DNA from 3 places in the Cupriavidus sp. WKF15 genome. Region 2 is predicted to be linked to each of the others. Evidence: predicted binding sites of a transcription regulator. Region 2 holds the regulator's gene; each other region holds the start of a gene.
What was found. The regulator LexA, encoded in region 2, represses DNA repair genes until DNA is damaged. The targets are predictions, from matches to a motif close to ACTGTATNNNNATACAGT.
Positions count from the first base shown of each region.

Region 1: a site for LexA is predicted at 1,936-1,953, ahead of CupriaWKF_RS01570 (ATP-dependent helicase). Genes of this name have one in related genera too.
Region 3: a site for LexA is predicted at 3,239-3,256, ahead of imuA (translesion DNA synthesis-associated protein ImuA). Genes of this name have one in related genera too.

Region 1 covers NZ_CP119572.1:332,014-337,516, reverse strand. Annotated here, with positions in the region: gene CupriaWKF_RS01585 (hypothetical protein) at 1-563, opposite strand, end outside; gene CupriaWKF_RS01580 (thioredoxin family protein) at 763-1,188, shown strand; gene CupriaWKF_RS01575 (TlpA disulfide reductase family protein) at 1,306-1,842, shown strand; gene CupriaWKF_RS01570 (ATP-dependent helicase) at 2,006-4,123, shown strand; gene CupriaWKF_RS01565 (class I SAM-dependent rRNA methyltransferase) at 4,128-5,324, opposite strand.
Region 2 covers NZ_CP119572.1:1,382,031-1,387,533, reverse strand. Annotated here, with positions in the region: gene CupriaWKF_RS06585 (asparaginase) at 1-953, opposite strand, end outside; gene lexA (transcriptional repressor LexA) at 1,150-1,806, shown strand; gene CupriaWKF_RS06575 (hypothetical protein) at 1,909-2,082, shown strand; gene CupriaWKF_RS06570 (CHAT domain-containing protein) at 2,502-4,556, shown strand; gene CupriaWKF_RS06565 (hypothetical protein) at 4,558-5,503, shown strand, end outside.
Region 3 covers NZ_CP119573.1:2,505,771-2,511,273, reverse strand. Annotated here, with positions in the region: gene CupriaWKF_RS28890 (SgcJ/EcaC family oxidoreductase) at 139-618, shown strand; gene CupriaWKF_RS28885 (hypothetical protein) at 661-1,527, opposite strand; gene CupriaWKF_RS28880 (hypothetical protein) at 1,618-1,899, opposite strand; gene CupriaWKF_RS28875 (DUF427 domain-containing protein) at 2,131-2,544, shown strand; gene CupriaWKF_RS28870 (VOC family protein) at 2,688-3,140, shown strand; gene imuA (translesion DNA synthesis-associated protein ImuA) at 3,303-4,166, shown strand; gene CupriaWKF_RS28860 (DNA polymerase Y family protein) at 4,099-5,503, shown strand, end outside.

The DNA.
Region 1 (5,503 bases), 1.1 Mb from region 2:
ACCTGCTCGGCGTTGCGCTGGTCGCGCGCGCCGTCGCCCGATTCCAGCACCACGGCCTGGTAGGCGCGCGTGCCGACGGCGACAAGCCGCGCGGTCAGGCGGCGCGGCGAGTGGTCCTGTGGCGACACGCCGCTGACCTGCAGTTCGACGCCGTCGAGCGGCCGCGCCGGCTGGTCGGCCGACTGGATCGTCACCGCGCGCGTGTGCGCCGGTTCGCCGCCATGCACGCCGAGATTGGCAAGCAGGCCCGACTGCATCGCGGCCAGCGCTTCGCGCCGCAAACCGGCGTCGTCGGCCGGCAGCGTGACCACGCCGACCGCGAACAGCGTGTCGTCGACGCGCGCCGCTTCCATGGTCATCGGCAGCTTGTGCCCGGCAATGGTGACATCGCGCGCGGCGCTGGTGGGCTTGCCCGGATAGAGCGCGGCATAGCCGCCCTCGCCCGACTGGATCGTGCGCCAGTCATAGCGCGGCGAACACGCGCCAAGCCAGGCCACGGCGAGCATGGCCGGCAGCACCAGGCGAAGCCGGGAGAACCACTGACAGACCTGAAGAAGGGGCATCGGGGACGTGGCCGTACGGTGCGGCGCGTATTGTCGGGACCGGGGACGGCGGCGGGCAGGCGCCTGGCCGCCGGGCGGAAACCGGTATTATCCGGGAAGCCGCCGGCCCGTGCTTGCTGCGCTTCACACCATGCCCCCGCTCATTCCGCTCCGTCGCCCCTCCGTTCGTCTTGCGGCAGCCGCGCTGCTGGCATTGGCCATGCTCGCCAGTCCCGCGGGCGCCGGCACGCCACACCTGCCACCCGCGACCGACCTGGCCGCTCACGCCGCCGACGCGGCGTGCCGCGGAGAACCGTTAGTGGTCCTGGTTTCGCTGCCCGATTGCGGCTACTGCGACACCGTGCGCAAGAGCTATCTCGGCCCGCAGGCGGCGGCCGGCGAAATCGCGGTGCGCGAAGTCGACATGACCGCCGACACGCCGCTGCGCGACACCGACGGCACCATGACCACCGCGCGCGCGTGGGCGCGGGCGCACCAGGTGCGCGTGGCCCCGACAGTGCTGTTCCTCGATCGCGACGGGCGGCAGGCAGCCGCCCCGCTGCGCGGCCTGCAGCCCGATTTCTACGGCGCCTATCTGGAACAGGCGCTGGGCCAGGCGCGTGCCGCCATCGCCACCGCGCGCTGACCCGCGCGGACTGCGGCGGATTGACGCAGGCGACGGATTGCAGCAACGCGCGGCAGCCGGGTTTAGAATGCCCTGTTGCCAGTTGAACGGGCCCGGCCCAAGCCGGACCGCATTGCCATGACAAACGCCGCTCCCGCCACTTCCAAACCCCGCAAGCTGTGGCCCATTGCCATAGTCGTCGTCGTGCTCGCCGCGCTGGGCTGGTTCGGCTACCGCGCGCTGTCGCCGTCGAGCCAGGTACCCGCCGCCACGTTCACGCTGCTTTCGGGCGAGAAAGTCAGCACGGGCGACCTCAAGGGCAAGGTCTACCTGATCAACTTCTGGGCCACGAGCTGCGCCACCTGCGTCAAGGAAATGCCGGACATGGTCCGCACCTACGAGCAGTACAAGGGCAAGGGCCTGGAGTTCGTCGCCGTGGCCATGAACTACGATCCGCCGATGTACGTGATGAACTACGCCAAGACACGCGGGCTGCCGTTCAAGGTCGCGATGGACTCGGATGGCGCCGCGGCCAAGGCCTTCGGCAATGTGCAGCTGACGCCGACCACCTTCGTCGTCGACAAGGACGGCCGCATCCTGAAGCGCTATGTCGGCGAGCCCGAATGGGACGCGCTGCACAAGCTGCTTGACGGCGCGCTGGCCCAGGCCGCCTGACGAATTCCCGGCAACAGCTGCGAAAAGGTGCTCATCGAGCACCTTTTTTGTTGGGCTGATGCCGCGCGCGCTTCGACTGGCTTGCGCCCACGGCCTGTATGGATATACAGTTTGCGCCAGTCTTCCTGCCCGCCATCGACGGCGGCCACATCCCGAACCGCCCGTGTCACTGGATCTTGCCCCTCTCGCGGAATCGCCTTCCGCCCTTGCCGAACAAGCCTCGCCGGACGCCGACGTTCCCGCCTACCTGGCGCGGCTCAATCCGGAACAGCGGGCGGCGGTCGAGCACCACAGCGACGGGCCGCTGCTGATCATCGCGGGCGCAGGCTCGGGCAAGACCAACACGCTGGCGCATCGCGTCGCGCACCTGGTGCTCAACGGCGCCGACCCGCGCCGCATCCTGCTGCTGACCTTTTCGCGCCGCGCCGCGGCCGAGATGGGGCGGCGCGTAGAGCGCATCGTGGACCAGGCGCTCGGCACCAGTACCGGCGCCGGCCGCGCGGCGCTGCAGTGGTCGGGCACCTTCCACGCGATCGGCGCGCGCCTGCTGCGCGAATATGCGGAAACGCTGGGCCTGTCGCCGGCCTTCACCATCTGCGACCGCGGCGATGCCGCCGACCTGATGCACGTGGTGCGGCACGACCTGGGGCTGTCCGAGCAGGCCAGCCGCTTCCCGAAGAAGGAAACCTGCCTGTCGATCTATTCGCGCGTGGTCAACACCCAGGCCCCGCTCGAGGACGTGCTCAAGCTCTGGTTCCCGCGCTACACCATGTGGGTCGACGCGCTGCGGGCGCTGTTCGCCGGCTATGTCGAAGCCAAGCAGAAGCAGCAGGTGCTCGACTATGACGACCTGCTGCTCTACTGGTCGCAGGCGCTGACCGAGCCCGCGATCGCGCAGGATATGGGCGCGCGCTTCGACCATATCCTTGTCGACGAATACCAGGACACCAATGCGCTGCAGGCGTCGATCCTGCTGGCGCTGCGGCCCGACGGCCGCGGCCTCACGGTGGTCGGCGACGACGCGCAGTCGATCTATGCGTTCCGCGGCGCCACCGTGCGCAACATCCTCGATTTCCCCGCGCAGTTCGCGCCGCCGGCACAGCAGGTCACGCTGTCGCAGAACTACCGCTCGACGCAGCCGATCCTGCAGGCCGCCAACGCCGTGATCGGGCTGGCCGCCGAGCGCTACACCAAGGACCTGTGGTCCGAGCGCGCGTCCGCCGAGAAGCCCGGCGTGGTCGTCGTCAACGATGAAGCCGACCAGGCCCGCTACGTGGTCGAGCGCGTGCTGGAACGGCGCGAGGCGGGCCTCGCGCTGATGGCGCAGGCGGTGCTGTTCCGCGCCGCCGACCACAGCGCGCAGCTCGAGATCGAGCTGGCCCGGCGCAATATCCCGTTCGTGAAGTTCGGCGGCCTCAAGTTCCTCGAATCCACGCATGTGAAAGATGCGATGGCCGTGGTGCGCTGGCTGCAGAACCCGCTCGACCGCATCGCCGGCTTCCGCACGCTCCAGTTGCTGCCCGGGATCGGGCCCAAGACCGCCGCGCGCGTGCTCGATGCGCTCGCGGTCGCCACCGAGCCGCTGTTTGCGCTGGAATCGTTCGAGGCGCCGCCAGCGGCCGCGCCCGCCTGGGCCGACCTGCTGGCGCTGGCCCGCTCGCTGCTGGGGCCGGCGTCGCCGTGGCCGTCGGAGTTCGAGCAGGTCGTCGCCTGGTACCAGCCGCACCTGGAGCGCATCCACGACGATGCCGCCGCGCGCATGGCCGACCTGCAGCAGCTCGAACGCATTGCCGCGACCTATGCCTCGCGCGAGCGCTTCCTGACGGAACTGACACTGGACCCGCCCAGTGCGTCCAGCGACGAATCGGGCGTGCCGCTGCGCGACGAGGATTTCCTGATCCTGTCGACGATCCATTCGGCCAAGGGCCAGGAATGGAAGGCGGTGTATGTGCTCAATGCCGTGGACGGCTGCATGCCGTCCGACCTGGCCACGGGCACCACGGAAGAGATCGAAGAGGAAAGGCGGCTGCTGTATGTGGCGATGACGCGCGCCAAGGACCATCTGGACGTCGTGGTGCCGCAGCGCTTCTACGTGCACCAGCAGCCGGGGTTCGGCGATCGCCACGTGTACGCGTCGCGCACGCGCTTCCTGCCGAACCGGGTGATGCCGAACTTCTACAGCCGCTCTTGGCCGCCTCCGCCGATGCCGGGGGCGGTACCGTCGAAGGCAACGCTCGCACCGGTGGACCTGGCCAGCCGCATGCGCAATATGTGGCGCTGAGTCGTCAGGCCACCTTTTCCAGCAGCAACCCCTTCAGGTATTCCCCTTCCGGGAAGGCCGACAGCATCGGATGGTCCGTGCCCGCCGACAACCGGCGCAGGATGCGTGCATCGGCGCGGGCATCCGTCACCGCACCGGCCACGATCTTCTGGAACAGCTCCATGCTGATCGCGCCCGAGCACGAATACGTGAACAGCAGCCCGCCCGGACGCAACAGCTGCGTGCCGACGAGATTGATTTCCTTGTAGGCGCGCGCGGCGCGGTCGATGTGCTGGGCCGACGGCGCGAACTTGGGCGGATCGAGCACGATCAGGTCGAACTGGCGCCCTTCCGCACGGAACTCGCGCAGGGTCTTGAATACGTCGGCATCGAGCCACGTCGCACGGTTCTCGTCGAAGCCATTGAGCGCGACGTTGCCGGCGGCAATCTTCAGCGCCTCGCCCGAGGAATCGATCGACGTCACCGACGTCGCGCCACCGCGCAGCGCCGCCAGCGAAAAGCCGCCGGTGTAGCAGAAGCAGTTGAGCACCTCGCGCCCTTGGGCCAGGTCCCCCACCAGCTTGCGGTTGTCGCGCTGGTCGACATAGAAGCCGGTCTTGTGGCCATTGCGCACGTCCACGTAGTAGCGCACGCCATGCTCGGTCACCGACAGCGCGGGATCGGGCTCGGCGCCGGCCAGCACGCCCGTCACCAGCTCCAGTCCCTCGCGCTGGCGCACGGCGGCATCGGAGCGTTCGTACACGTTGGGGCAGCCGGTTTCCTTGACCAGCGCCTGCACGATGGCGGTCTTCCAGTGCTCCACGCCCGCGGCATTGAACTGGCACACGAGCTGGCCATCGGCGCCGTTGCCGTAGTAATCGACGATCAGGCCCGGCAGGCGGTCGGATTCGCCGAAGATCAGGCGCACCGCATTGCTGTCCTTCACCCATTGCCGGCGATAGGCAATCGCCGCTGCCACGCGGCGCTTGAACAGCGCGTGGTCGACCGGCTCGTTCTCGTCGAAGGTCCACACGCGCGCGCGGATCTGCGATTCGGGGCTGTAGGCGGCCTTGGCCAGGAAACGGCCGTCGGCGGCGCGCACGATGACAGTCGCGCCCGGCTCGCAGCGGCCTTCAGTGGTGGCGATGCCGGTGGCGTAGATCCACGGGTGGCGGCGCAGCAGGGATTTTTCCTTGCCAGGCTTGAGGGTGATGGTGTTCATGTTGGTATGGGGAAGAGAAGCGTGCCAAGACCACGGCGCTGCGCGCTCCGGGGCGTGGCTCCCCTCTCCCGCATGCGGGAGAGGGGTTGGGGGTGAGGGCAAGCGTGTCAGCGAAGTGAGGCGCATCGGTATGCCAGCGCCTGCCCTCACCCCCGGCCCCTCTCCCGCGCGCGGGAGAG
Region 2 (5,503 bases):
AGCCCCGGGTCCTGCGCCAGGGCCAGCAACAGCAGCACCCTGGCCTTATAGGGATTCAGGTCGGCAGCGGAAAGGAAAACGCCACCATCCGGGTCGGCAACTGGCGGAATCGCCACATGCCCCGCCCCTGTACGCGAACTCCGCACCACGGCGACACCGGCCGCCGCGGCATCCCTGAGCGCTGCGATCAGTGTCTCGTGCACCGACCCATTGCCCGCCGCCGCCACGATCAGGCCACGCACACCCGCGGCCACCATCGCGTCCACCGCGATGCGGCCGGGCTGCGCGTAGCTCGCGATGATCTCGACATCCGGCCAACGGGCCGGCACCAGCAAGGCAGCCGCTATGGCGTGCGCAGGCTTGCGCGCCAGCCGCACCAGTTCATCCTGCACAAAGCCCAGCGGACCGGTCACTGGCGATACAAAGGCATCCACCGACGAGGTATGCGCCTTGGTCACGTCGCGCGCCGCATGAACCTGCTGGTTCAGCACCACCAGCACGCCCTTGCCGCGCGCATCCGGATGGCCAGCGACGCGCACGGCATCGAGCAGATTGAGCGGACCATCGGCCGACAGCGACGTCGACGGCCGCATGGCCGCAGTCAGCACCACCGGCACCGGGCATGCCTGCGTCAGGTGCAGGAACATCGCCGTCTCTTCGAGCGTGTCCGTGCCATGCGTGATGACGATGCCGGCCACATCCGGCTGCGCCGACCAGTGCCGCACGCGCTCCGCGAGCGTCGACCAGAGCGAGAACACCATGTCCTTGCTGTCGACCTGCGCCACCTGTTCGGCCTCGACCCTGGCCACCGACTGCAACGCCGGCACTGCCGCCAGCAGCGTTGTCACGGGTACCGTCGCAGCCTGATAGCGCGCGCTGCTGGCCGGGTTGGTCGAGGCGCCGGCAATGGTGCCGCCGGTGGCAAGGACCACGATGCGGGGAAGCTGGGACATGGTCGGGATGCAGGAAGCTGAGGTCCGGCGATTGTACCCGCGGCATGCGGGCAAATCGGAAGTCGAGCAGACACTTCTGAAATTCTGCTTGCGCTTGCGCCGATACTGTATAAAATCACAGCATACTGTTTAAACATACAGTGCCCGCCTGGCTGGCAGCGGTATCGCACCGGGGCACTCATCACGGAACGCTTCCATGGCGACCCTGACACCCCGGCAGCAGCAGATTTTCGACCTGATCCGCAACACGATCCGCGGCACGGGCTTCCCGCCTACGCGCGCCGAGATCGCTGCGGAGTTCGGCTTCTCGTCGCCCAATGCCGCAGAAGAGCACCTGCGGGCGCTGGCGCGCAAGGGCGTGATCGAACTGACGCCGGGCGCATCGCGCGGCATCCGGCTCAAGGTAGCGCGCAGCGATTCCGAATCCCCTGACCAGTTTTCGCTGCCGGTGTCCGGCATCATGCAGCTGACGCTGCCGCTCGTGGGCCGCGTCGCCGCCGGCAGCCCGATCCTCGCCGCCGAGCATATCGACCGCCAGTACCAGGTCGATGCCACTGTCTTCGACGAGCGTCCCGACTACCTGCTGCGCGTGCGCGGCCTGAGCATGCGCGACGCCGGCATCCTCGACGGCGACCTGCTGGCCGTGCGCAAGGCCAGCGAGGCGCCCAACGGCAAGATCGTCGTGGCCCGCCTAGGCGACGACGTCACCGTCAAGCGCCTGCAGCGCCGAGGCGGCACGATCGAGCTGATCGCGGAAAACCCGGATTTTCCGAACATCGTGGTCACACCCGGACGCGAGGAATTTTCACTCGAAGGCATCGCCGTCGGGTTGATCCGCTCCTCGGGCTTCTGACCAGCGCGGCCAGCCGCGCGCTGGCCGCCCTCCTCCTTGCAGTGCCGACGCCGCCCGCATGACGGGTGTTGACCCCGCTTTTGCCAATCGAGAGGTGTAGCCATGCCGCAAATCGAACACATTGCAGCCGCCCGTCAGCCCGTCAAGCCGGTGCCGTTCCGGCAGTCGAAGGGCGTCCGCATCTACCAGGGCGCGCAGCGCCGCACCATGGTTGGCAGCATGGCAGCCATCTGCCGGATGCTGGAACTGGCCGAGCCGACCAAGCTCCTGGCCTGAGTCCCGCCGGCAAGAACCGGCAGGGGTCGTCATCCGGCCCTTGAATGGCGGATTCATCGAGAATTGCATATTCCGCAAATCTCATCTTCATTTGTTTTATCTGCGACATCTTTCCATCGAGGGTGCCAGCTTCTAGCCTTCAGTTAGCAGGCACAGCGTGCCCCGGCGCCGTCGCAGAACGGCCCAACCGCAGCATGGCACGCCATTGAACCGGGCCGGCTCGCGCGCATTGCCGCCGCCGGCCGCCAGCCTAGCGTTGCCGGGGTAATTGCGAACGCCAGCGACGGTGCCGGTGCCGGTGCCGTCAGCGAATCGGCATGGGGGGCATCATGGCCGCCATCGAAACGCCTTGCGCCAGGACTTTGCGTCGCGGCGACCCGCTCGGTGCGGCATAGCCCTGCCTTGACGACGGACCGCCCATGCCGCGCAACTATTCCGAACTGGAGATCGTGATCGGCACGGATGCCGCAGGCGGATATGAAGCCGAGGCCAGGCACCGCGTGCCCGAAGGCGATGTGATCACCCCACGCGTGCCGATGCCGCTTGCGCCCGACGACCCCGCGGTGCGCGACGCGGATCCGCAGGTGTGCGGCCGCGCACTGGCCGCCGCCCTGTTCGCCGCGCCACCGCTGCGCGACGCCTTCGTCCTCGCGCAGGCATCGGCCAACGAACGCCACCTGGACCTGCGCGTGCGCCTGCGCATCGGCGTCGACGCGCGCGCATTGCACGCGCTGCCATGGGAAACGCTCTACGACCCCGCAGGCGAGCACGCGTTGTTCATCACCCAGCGCTGCTTCTTTTCGCGCTACCTGTTTGCGCGCGAAATGCGCCTGCCGCGACTGCGCGCACGGAGCGACGTAAGCGCGCTCGTGGTGGTGGCGAACCCAAGCGGACTGGGCTCCGAACTGAAGCCGATCGATGCCGCCGGGGAAGCCGCGCGCACCGTCGCCGCGCTGGCGCCGATTCCCGCGAAGGCCCTGGCGGAACCCGGCCACGCCACGATCGACCGTATCTTCGCGGCACTGCAGGAAGGCGCGGATGTGTTCTGCCTCGTGTGCCACGGCGCGCTCGTGGACGACCAGCCCATGCTGTGGCTCGAACAGGCCGACGGCAGCCGTGACCTGGTGAGCGGCAGCGTGCTGGTGAACCGCATCGGCACCCTCGAGCGTCCGCCGAGCCTGGTGGTGTTGTGTTCTTGCCAGAGCGCCGGCGCCGGCGCCGCGCGCAGCGCCAGCACGCTGATGGCCCTGGGACCGCTCCTTGCCCAGGCCGGCGTGCCGGCGGTCCTGGCCATGCAGGGCAGTATCGGCATGGCCACCATGAACGCCTTCCTGCCGCGGTTCTTTGCCGAGCTGCGCGAACACGGCGAGGTGGATCGTGCCGCCGGCGTGGCGCGCGCGGCGGTCAGCGAGTACCCGGACTGGTGGATGCCCGCGGTGTTCACGCGGTTGGACAGCGGCCGCATCTTCTACCCGCCCGGTTTTGCGCCCGATGAAGGCGATGGCGGCGACGCCTGGCGCGCCGTCATCGAGAACATCCGCCACGGCGAGACCACGCCGATCCTCGGGCCCGCGATGAGCGAAGCCATGTTCGGCTCGCGCCTGCAGCTCGCCCAGACCTGGGCCGAGGCCTACCACTTCCCGATGGCCCCGCACGAGCGCGACGAATTGCCGCAAGTCGCCCAGTACCTGGCGGTCTCGCAGCAGGGCGTATTCCCGCGCCGCCTGTTCTACAAGTTCGCGTACCAGCATATCGTCCAGCAATACCGCGACCTGCTGACCCCCGAACTGCTTGCGCTGAAGAACGAGGACGTCATCGCGGAGCTTGGCAATGTGGTCAGTGCCGTCGGCCGCGCACAGCGCGACCGCGAGCCGCAAAGCCCCTACCGCGCCATGGCGCGGCTGAAGCTGCCGGTCTACCTGAGCACCGACCCGAGCGACCTGCTGGCCGATGCGCTGCGCGAGAGCGGCGCCGACCCGAGCGTGCGGCTGTGCCGCTGGAACCGCCAGGCCGAAGCCTGCGACGATGCGCTGGCCGAAGGCCGCAAGCGCGCCGCGCCGACCGCGCAGGCGCCAATGGTGCTCAAGCTCTTCGGCGACCTGCGCGAACCTGGCTCGCTCGTGCTGACCGAAGACCAGTACTTCGACTACCTCACCAGCGTGTCGGTCAACCGCAATGCGATTCCGCTCGCGGTGCGGGCGCGCCTGAACGACAGCGCCCTGCTCTTTGTCGGCTTCGACGTACAGTCGTGGGAATTCCGCATCCTGTTCCGCAGCATCCTGAACCTGGAAGGCGCCGACCTGCGCCAGGAATACCAGCACCTGTCGGCGCAGCTCGACCCCAACAGCATCGTTGACCCGGTGAGCGCGCGCCGCTACCTCGAACGCTATTTCCAGGACAAGGCCAGGCTCAAGCTGTACTGGGGCGATGTCGGCATGTTCACCGCAGAGCTGTTGCAGCGCATGGAGTCCTGACATGGCGCACGCGAGTCCCGGCCCCTACATCGGCCCGACGCCGCTTGGCGAAACCGATCCGATCTTCGGGCGCGATGCCGAGATCGAGGAGCTGCGCGACCGCCTCATCGCCGACCGCATCGTGCTGCTGTACTCGCCATCGGGCGCGGGCAAGACGTCGCTGATCGAAGCCGGCCTGCGCCCGCGCCTGGCCGACCGCTTCGACGTATTGCCGACCGCGCGCGTCAGCGCGCCCTATGGCGGCGTCAACCGCTACGTCTCGAGCGTGCTGCATGGCTGGGCCGCGCGGTCCGGCGTGAAGCCGCGCGAGAACGACACGCTGCTCTCGTACCTGTCGCGCATGCCGGGTCCGCCCTCAGACGCAAAGCCACGGCGGCTGATGATCGTACTGGACCAGTTCGAGGAGATCTTCACGCTGGACAGCGACGACGTCGCACAGAAGCGAGAGTTCTTCAGCCAGCTTGGCGACGTACTCGACCTCGGCCCGAGCCCGGTCTGGGCACTGGTGTCGATGCGCGAGGAGTATTTCTCTTGGCTCGATGCCTACCGGGACCTGGTACCGACAAGGCTCAACAACACCATGCGCATCGACCTGCTGACGCGCGAGCAGGCCCTGCAAGCCCTGACAGGCCCCGCCGCGGCCGTTGGCGTGGACTTCCGCGAAGACGCCGCGCAACGGCTGGTGCATGACCTCGCGCAGATCCGCACGCGCGATTCGAACGGGCAGGCGGTCATGCGCGAAGGCCGCTTTGTCGAGCCGGTCCAATTGCAGGTGGTGGGCCTGAGCCTGTGGCGCCAGTGCTTCGGCGACGCCGGCACGCCGCCGGCGGGTGCCGCCATCACGCTCGACCAGGTACAGCGGCTCGACGCCGGCGCAGCGCTGGCGACATACTGCAACCTGGCCCTGGACGCCGCGGCGCCAACCCGCGCGCGCCAGCGCGTAGTGC
Region 3 (5,503 bases), on a different replicon from region 2:
CATCATCCGGAAGTCCTTGTTCACGGCTGCCTCGTGATGGCGAGCGCCGGATGGGCCTAACAATTGCTGGCGGGATGTTCCATACTTCATGCGTTGAACCGGGGCCAGGCGCCGAATAACAAGCGGAGGAACGTTGCCATGAAGCTGATTTCCATTGCAGTGCTGGCGTCCGTGCTGACGGGATGCGCCATGAACCAGGCATCGCCAGGCGGCGCGCAGGGGGCGCCCGCGGCAAGCTGCAAGGCGACTTCGGAGCAGGAGATCGCGGCGCTGTTCGACCGGTGGAACCAGTCGCTGCTGACGGGCGATCCGCGCAAGGTGGTGGCCAACTATGCCGACCGGTCGATTCTCCTGCCGACGGTTTCCAACAAGCCTCGCGTGACGGTCGCGGAGCGGGAAGACTATTTCCAGCACTTCCTGGAGGACCGGCCTTCGGGGAAGATCGATTTCCGCCAGATCGAGATCGGATGCAATTCCGCGGTGGATGCGGGGCTCTATACATTCACCTTCGCGCGCACGGGCGCGGTGGTGAAGGCCCGCTATACCTACACCTACCGCTGGGATGGATCGCGATGGCTGATCACGAGCCATCACTCGTCGGCGATGCCGGAAAAGTGACCGGAGCAGTGAGGGGGCGCCCCATCGGAATGCACCGCGGGCTCACTGCATGACTTGCTGCCTCGGGTACTCGTTGTGTTTCATGCTCATGTAGGCATCCCGATCCACTTCATGCAGCTGACGCGAATACTGCTCTGTCGCGTCGAACCACTTGGCCAGACGCTGATCCAGGCGCTTGTCGGAGGGGACGGACAGCGTGCCGAGGTAGGAATCGATAGCCAGGTAGTAACGCATCGTATTGCGCTCTGTCAGTCCCCGTACGCCGCCGATGTATTCGGCTTGTCCGGAAGACGGATCGCGCGCGGTGGTGAAGCCGACCTTGCCATGGCCCAGGGTCGCGAGATAGGTTTTCATCGCGATGCGACCGGTCGCGCCATAGCTGTATGAATAGGTCAGATGCAGAAAGGTGCGGGTAGCGGTAATGGACGTGGCCTCCAGCACGATGCGGTAGTCCCTGGTGCTCATCGGGCCGGTATCCGCATCGAGGTTGACCTGGAAATACTCCGGTCCCGTCGCCACTGCCCGGTAGTTGAATTGCACGCGGTAACTGGAGGAAAGTTTCTCTTCGACCTTTCTGCCCAGGTTCACGGTAAGCCGGGCGCTGTTTCCGCTGGCCGATGCATGGCAATACTTGACGTTCAGGTGCAGGATCAATACGTCGCACCAGTTGGCGGGACCCTGCACGGGATCGTTGAGCGTGCCGTTGACGCTGGCGAACGGATAGTCGACCACCGCATAAATATCCCCTGTGAGCGTGGAATCGGATTCCGTTGACTTCAGGTACAACTGACGCCGAAACGGATTGTGGCTCAACGGTTCCGCCAGGCTCGCGTACTTGTCGCGCAGGCGCGCCGCATTGCCGCTTTCCTCGGCAAACAGGTCGGGGCACACGCCGACCAATGCCATCATCGCGAGGATCAGGCCCGCCGCGATTCGTTTGCCGCTTATTGTCATCATGGCAAGTCCTCTCGTTGGTCCTGCATAGCAAGCCGCGGGCGGCTACAGCAGGTCCAGTTGCAGGTGCTGTCGCGCGACCCTTTCGCAGAGCATCGCAACCTCCTTGTCCACCGCATAGAGAAACAGCAATTCCTTCTCGGAGCAATGACGCGTTCTCCGCCAGATCTTCGACTTCACCCGATAGTTCTCGTCCACGTCATTCGGGGTGGTACCCGCTTCGCGTATGACTGCCCGAATATCCCTGGAGAGAATCCTCGCTCTCGACGCTGCATGTTGGCCGCCCAGCATATAGACGGCGGACTTGATCCTTTCAAGAAAACTCAATTCCAATCCTTGACGGTTGCAGATACACATCCACCGGAGTCCACGTTCGCAAAGCCGCTTGAAGTGCTCGCTCGCGCTCCGTCGAATATCGCTTAGAGTCAATATAGGGTCTTCGTCACCGGCCTTGTTTGCATTGCATGCAGATGACTTTGCATTTGCCGCCATGTGAAGATTGCTCGGCTCAGTGCGAGTAGGCCGAATCACCTGAGTAGCCAGTTCAAGGAAAAGCAAATGGACAGAAACAGCGCTGACACAGCCCGGCCAGTGAGGATTCCGGGCAAGGACCACCCGATTACCATCGAACGCAATCCGTCACGGGTGGTGGTTACTGTGGCCGGCAAGGTCGTCGCCGATACGCGCAATGCGTTGACGCTGCGCGAGGCCAGTTACCCGGCAGTCATCTACGTCCCGCGCGAAGATGCTGAAATGGGCATGCTCGAGCGCACCGAACACACAACGCACTGCCCATATAAGGGCGATTGCGCGTACTTCTCGATTCCGGCAGGTGGCGAGCGATCGGTCAACGCCGTCTGGACATACGAGAACCCGTACGAGGCCGTCGCACTGATCCGCAATCACCTCGCGTTCTATCCCGACCGCGTGGACACGATCGAAGAAATGCCGCCAGAAGGCCGCAGCCGATAACGGCGACTTGATCGGCTCTTGCGTGGCCGGAAAAGCACCCCGCGTGGACGACGTGGGCGAGTATCACCAGATCGTTTGGATGGAGGGCGATCTCTGTCCAAGAATGGTTTAAACAAATCCACGGATTGCAAGAGGAGGGCCAGATGGTCAACTCCACAAAGCCGCGCGCTATCGGCTTTAACCATGTAGCGCTGGAAGTCGGCGATATCGAGGCAGCGCTGGCATTCTATGGCCGCATCTTCGACTTTCAATTGCGCGGCAAGAGCGAGACGATGGCCTTCATCGATCTTGGCGACCAGTTCATCGCGCTGCAGGCAGGACGCAAACAGTCCCCCGATGACGGCCGGCATGTCGGCCTCGTTGTCGATGACAAGGAGGCAGCGCGTGCCGCTCTCAAGGCGGCAGGGGTCCAGTTGATCGGCGGTCCGTTTCTGGATTTCCGCGACCCCTGGGGCAATCGCATCGAGATCGTGGGCTATGACAATATCCAGTTCACCAAGGCTCCGAACGTTCTGCGCGGCATGGGTCTGATGCATCTGACCAAGAACGAGAACGCGAAAAAGGAACTGGCGGAAAAAGGGATGGCGGCGAGCTAGAGCCTCCCGCGTCGGTTTGTGAGTTCTAGGGTCGGCTAGGGTCGGCTTTCTGAACCGATCCGATCACATTCCACCGTCCCCCTTGCATTGCCTCGAATACTGTATAAATATACAGTTATCGTAAAAACGCCATCCGCCACGCCGGCGAGACTCAACATTCACATGACCGCACCCGCAGCCCCCGCCGCGGAGGCTCCCGCTTTCCCTGCGCCTGCCCAGCATCCCCCGCCAAGCCGGGAGGCGGCCGTGGCCGCGCTCGAGCATCGCTATCCCAGCCTGTGGCGTGCCGGCCAGCTTGGCCGCGCCGGCAGCCAGCCGGTGTGGCCGGCCGGCTATGCCGGACTGGCGGCGGAATTGCCCGGCGGCGGCTGGCCGGTGGGCGGGGTGACGGAGTTGCTGACCACGCAGGGCGGGGCGGGCGAACTGCGCCTGCTGCTGCCGGCGCTGCGGGCGCTGGCGGCGGCGGGGCGGCGCATCGGGCTGGTGGGGCCGCCTTACCTGCCCAATGCGATGGGGCTGGCCGCGGCGGGTTTGCCGGCGCGCCAGCTCTACTGGGTGCGGGCGGCCGCCGGTGCCGGCAAGCACGCGCAGCAGGCCGATGTGCTGTGGGCGGCCGAGCAGATGCTGCGCAGCCAGGCGTTCGGCGCGGTGCTGGTATGGCTGCCGGCCGCGCGGCCGGAAGCGGTGCGCCGCCTGCAAGTGCTGGCGCAGGCCGGCGACGCCGCGGTGTGGGCCATGCGGCCGGCCATGGCGCTGCGCGAGTCGTCGCCGGCGGTGCTGCGCTTGCTGCTGTCGCCGCTGCCGGGCAACGCGCTGTCCATCGTCTTCCACAAGCGGCGCGGGCCGGTGCGCGAGGCCCCGCTGCGACTGCGGCTGGATGGCCTGGAGGGCGCCCGCCGCGGCGGCCATGCCGCGCCTGTCCCGGCTGTTTCACCTGTTGTTGCGGGAGGTTCCGCCCATGTCGTACTGGATCGCGGTGCATCTGCCGCGCCTGTCGCTGGACGCGCTGCAGCCGAGCTGGCCTGAGCCGGCCATGCCGCCTTCCGCGGCGTCTTCCTCCACGCCCGTCTCCGCCCTTGGCACGCTGCACCATGCCGTGCCGGTGGTGGTGATGGAGCGCGAACGGGTGATGCTGGCCAACGCCCCGGCCATGGCGCTGGGCGTGGGTTTCGGCATGCGGCGCGGCGGCGTGCAGGCGCTGTCGGCCGAGGTCGTGCAACTGGAGCGCGACCCGGCCGCCGAAGCCGCGCTGCTGCACGCGGCGGCGCTGGCGCTGCTGCATTTCACGCCGCTGGTGACATTCGATGAAGACCCGGAAGCGGCCACGCTGATGCTCGACGTCACCGCCAGCCTGCGCCTGTTCGGCGGCCACCGCGCGCTGTGCCGGGCGGTGCGCGCATGCGTGCGGCAACTCGGCACGTTTGCGCAGGTGGGCAGCGGGGCCACGGCCCATGGCGCGGCGTGGCTCGCGCGCCAGCCCATGCGCCGTACCCGCCGCGGCATCGTGCGGCCGGCGCGGCGGGCGGTGCAGGCCGCGCGCATGGGCCGCCTGCTGGACCGCCTGCCGGTCGAGGTGCTGCGCCTGCTGGCCGATCCGGCCTGGCTCGACGGCATCGGCTGCCGCACGCTGGGCGAGGTGCGGCGCCTGCCGCGCGCCGGGCTCGCGCGCCGGCTGGGCCCGGCACTGCTGGCCCGGCTGGACCAGGCCTATGGCGAGGCCACGGCCAGCTTCACCTGGTTTGCCCCGCCGCCTGCGTTCGCGCAGCGCATGGACCTGCCGGGCCGCATCGAATCGGCCGAAGGCGTGCTGGCCGGTGCGCAGCGCCTGCTGCTGGCGCTGGCCGGCTGGCTGGCGGTGCAACAGGCCGGGGTCACGCGCTGCGTGCTGGTGCTCGAGCATGAGCGCTACCGGCTCGGCGTCGATACCGTGGGCACGCCCGTGACAGTGGGCCTGGCCCAGCCCAGCCGCGATCCGGCGCACCTGTCGCGCCTGCTGCGCGAGAAGCTGGACCAGCTGAATTTCCATGCCCCCGTGACCGGCCTGGCGCTGCGCGTGGAGGCCATGGCCGAATACCTGCCGCAGAGCGATGCGCTGTTCCCCGAGCCCGGCGGCACGCCGGCCGAGCTGGGCCGCGTGCTCGACACGCTGGTCGCGCGCCTGGGCCGCGACAACGTGCTGCAGCCGCAGCCACTGGCCGACCACCGGCCCGAGTGCGCCAACCGCTGGTGCCCGCTCGACGAGGCCGCCGGCAAGCCGGCGGGCGCGCCGCTGCCACCGCTGCCGGCCTTGCCCGAGCGCCCGCTGTGGCTGCTGCCGCAGCCGCAGCCGCTGCCGGTGCGCAACCACCGTCCGAACCACGGCG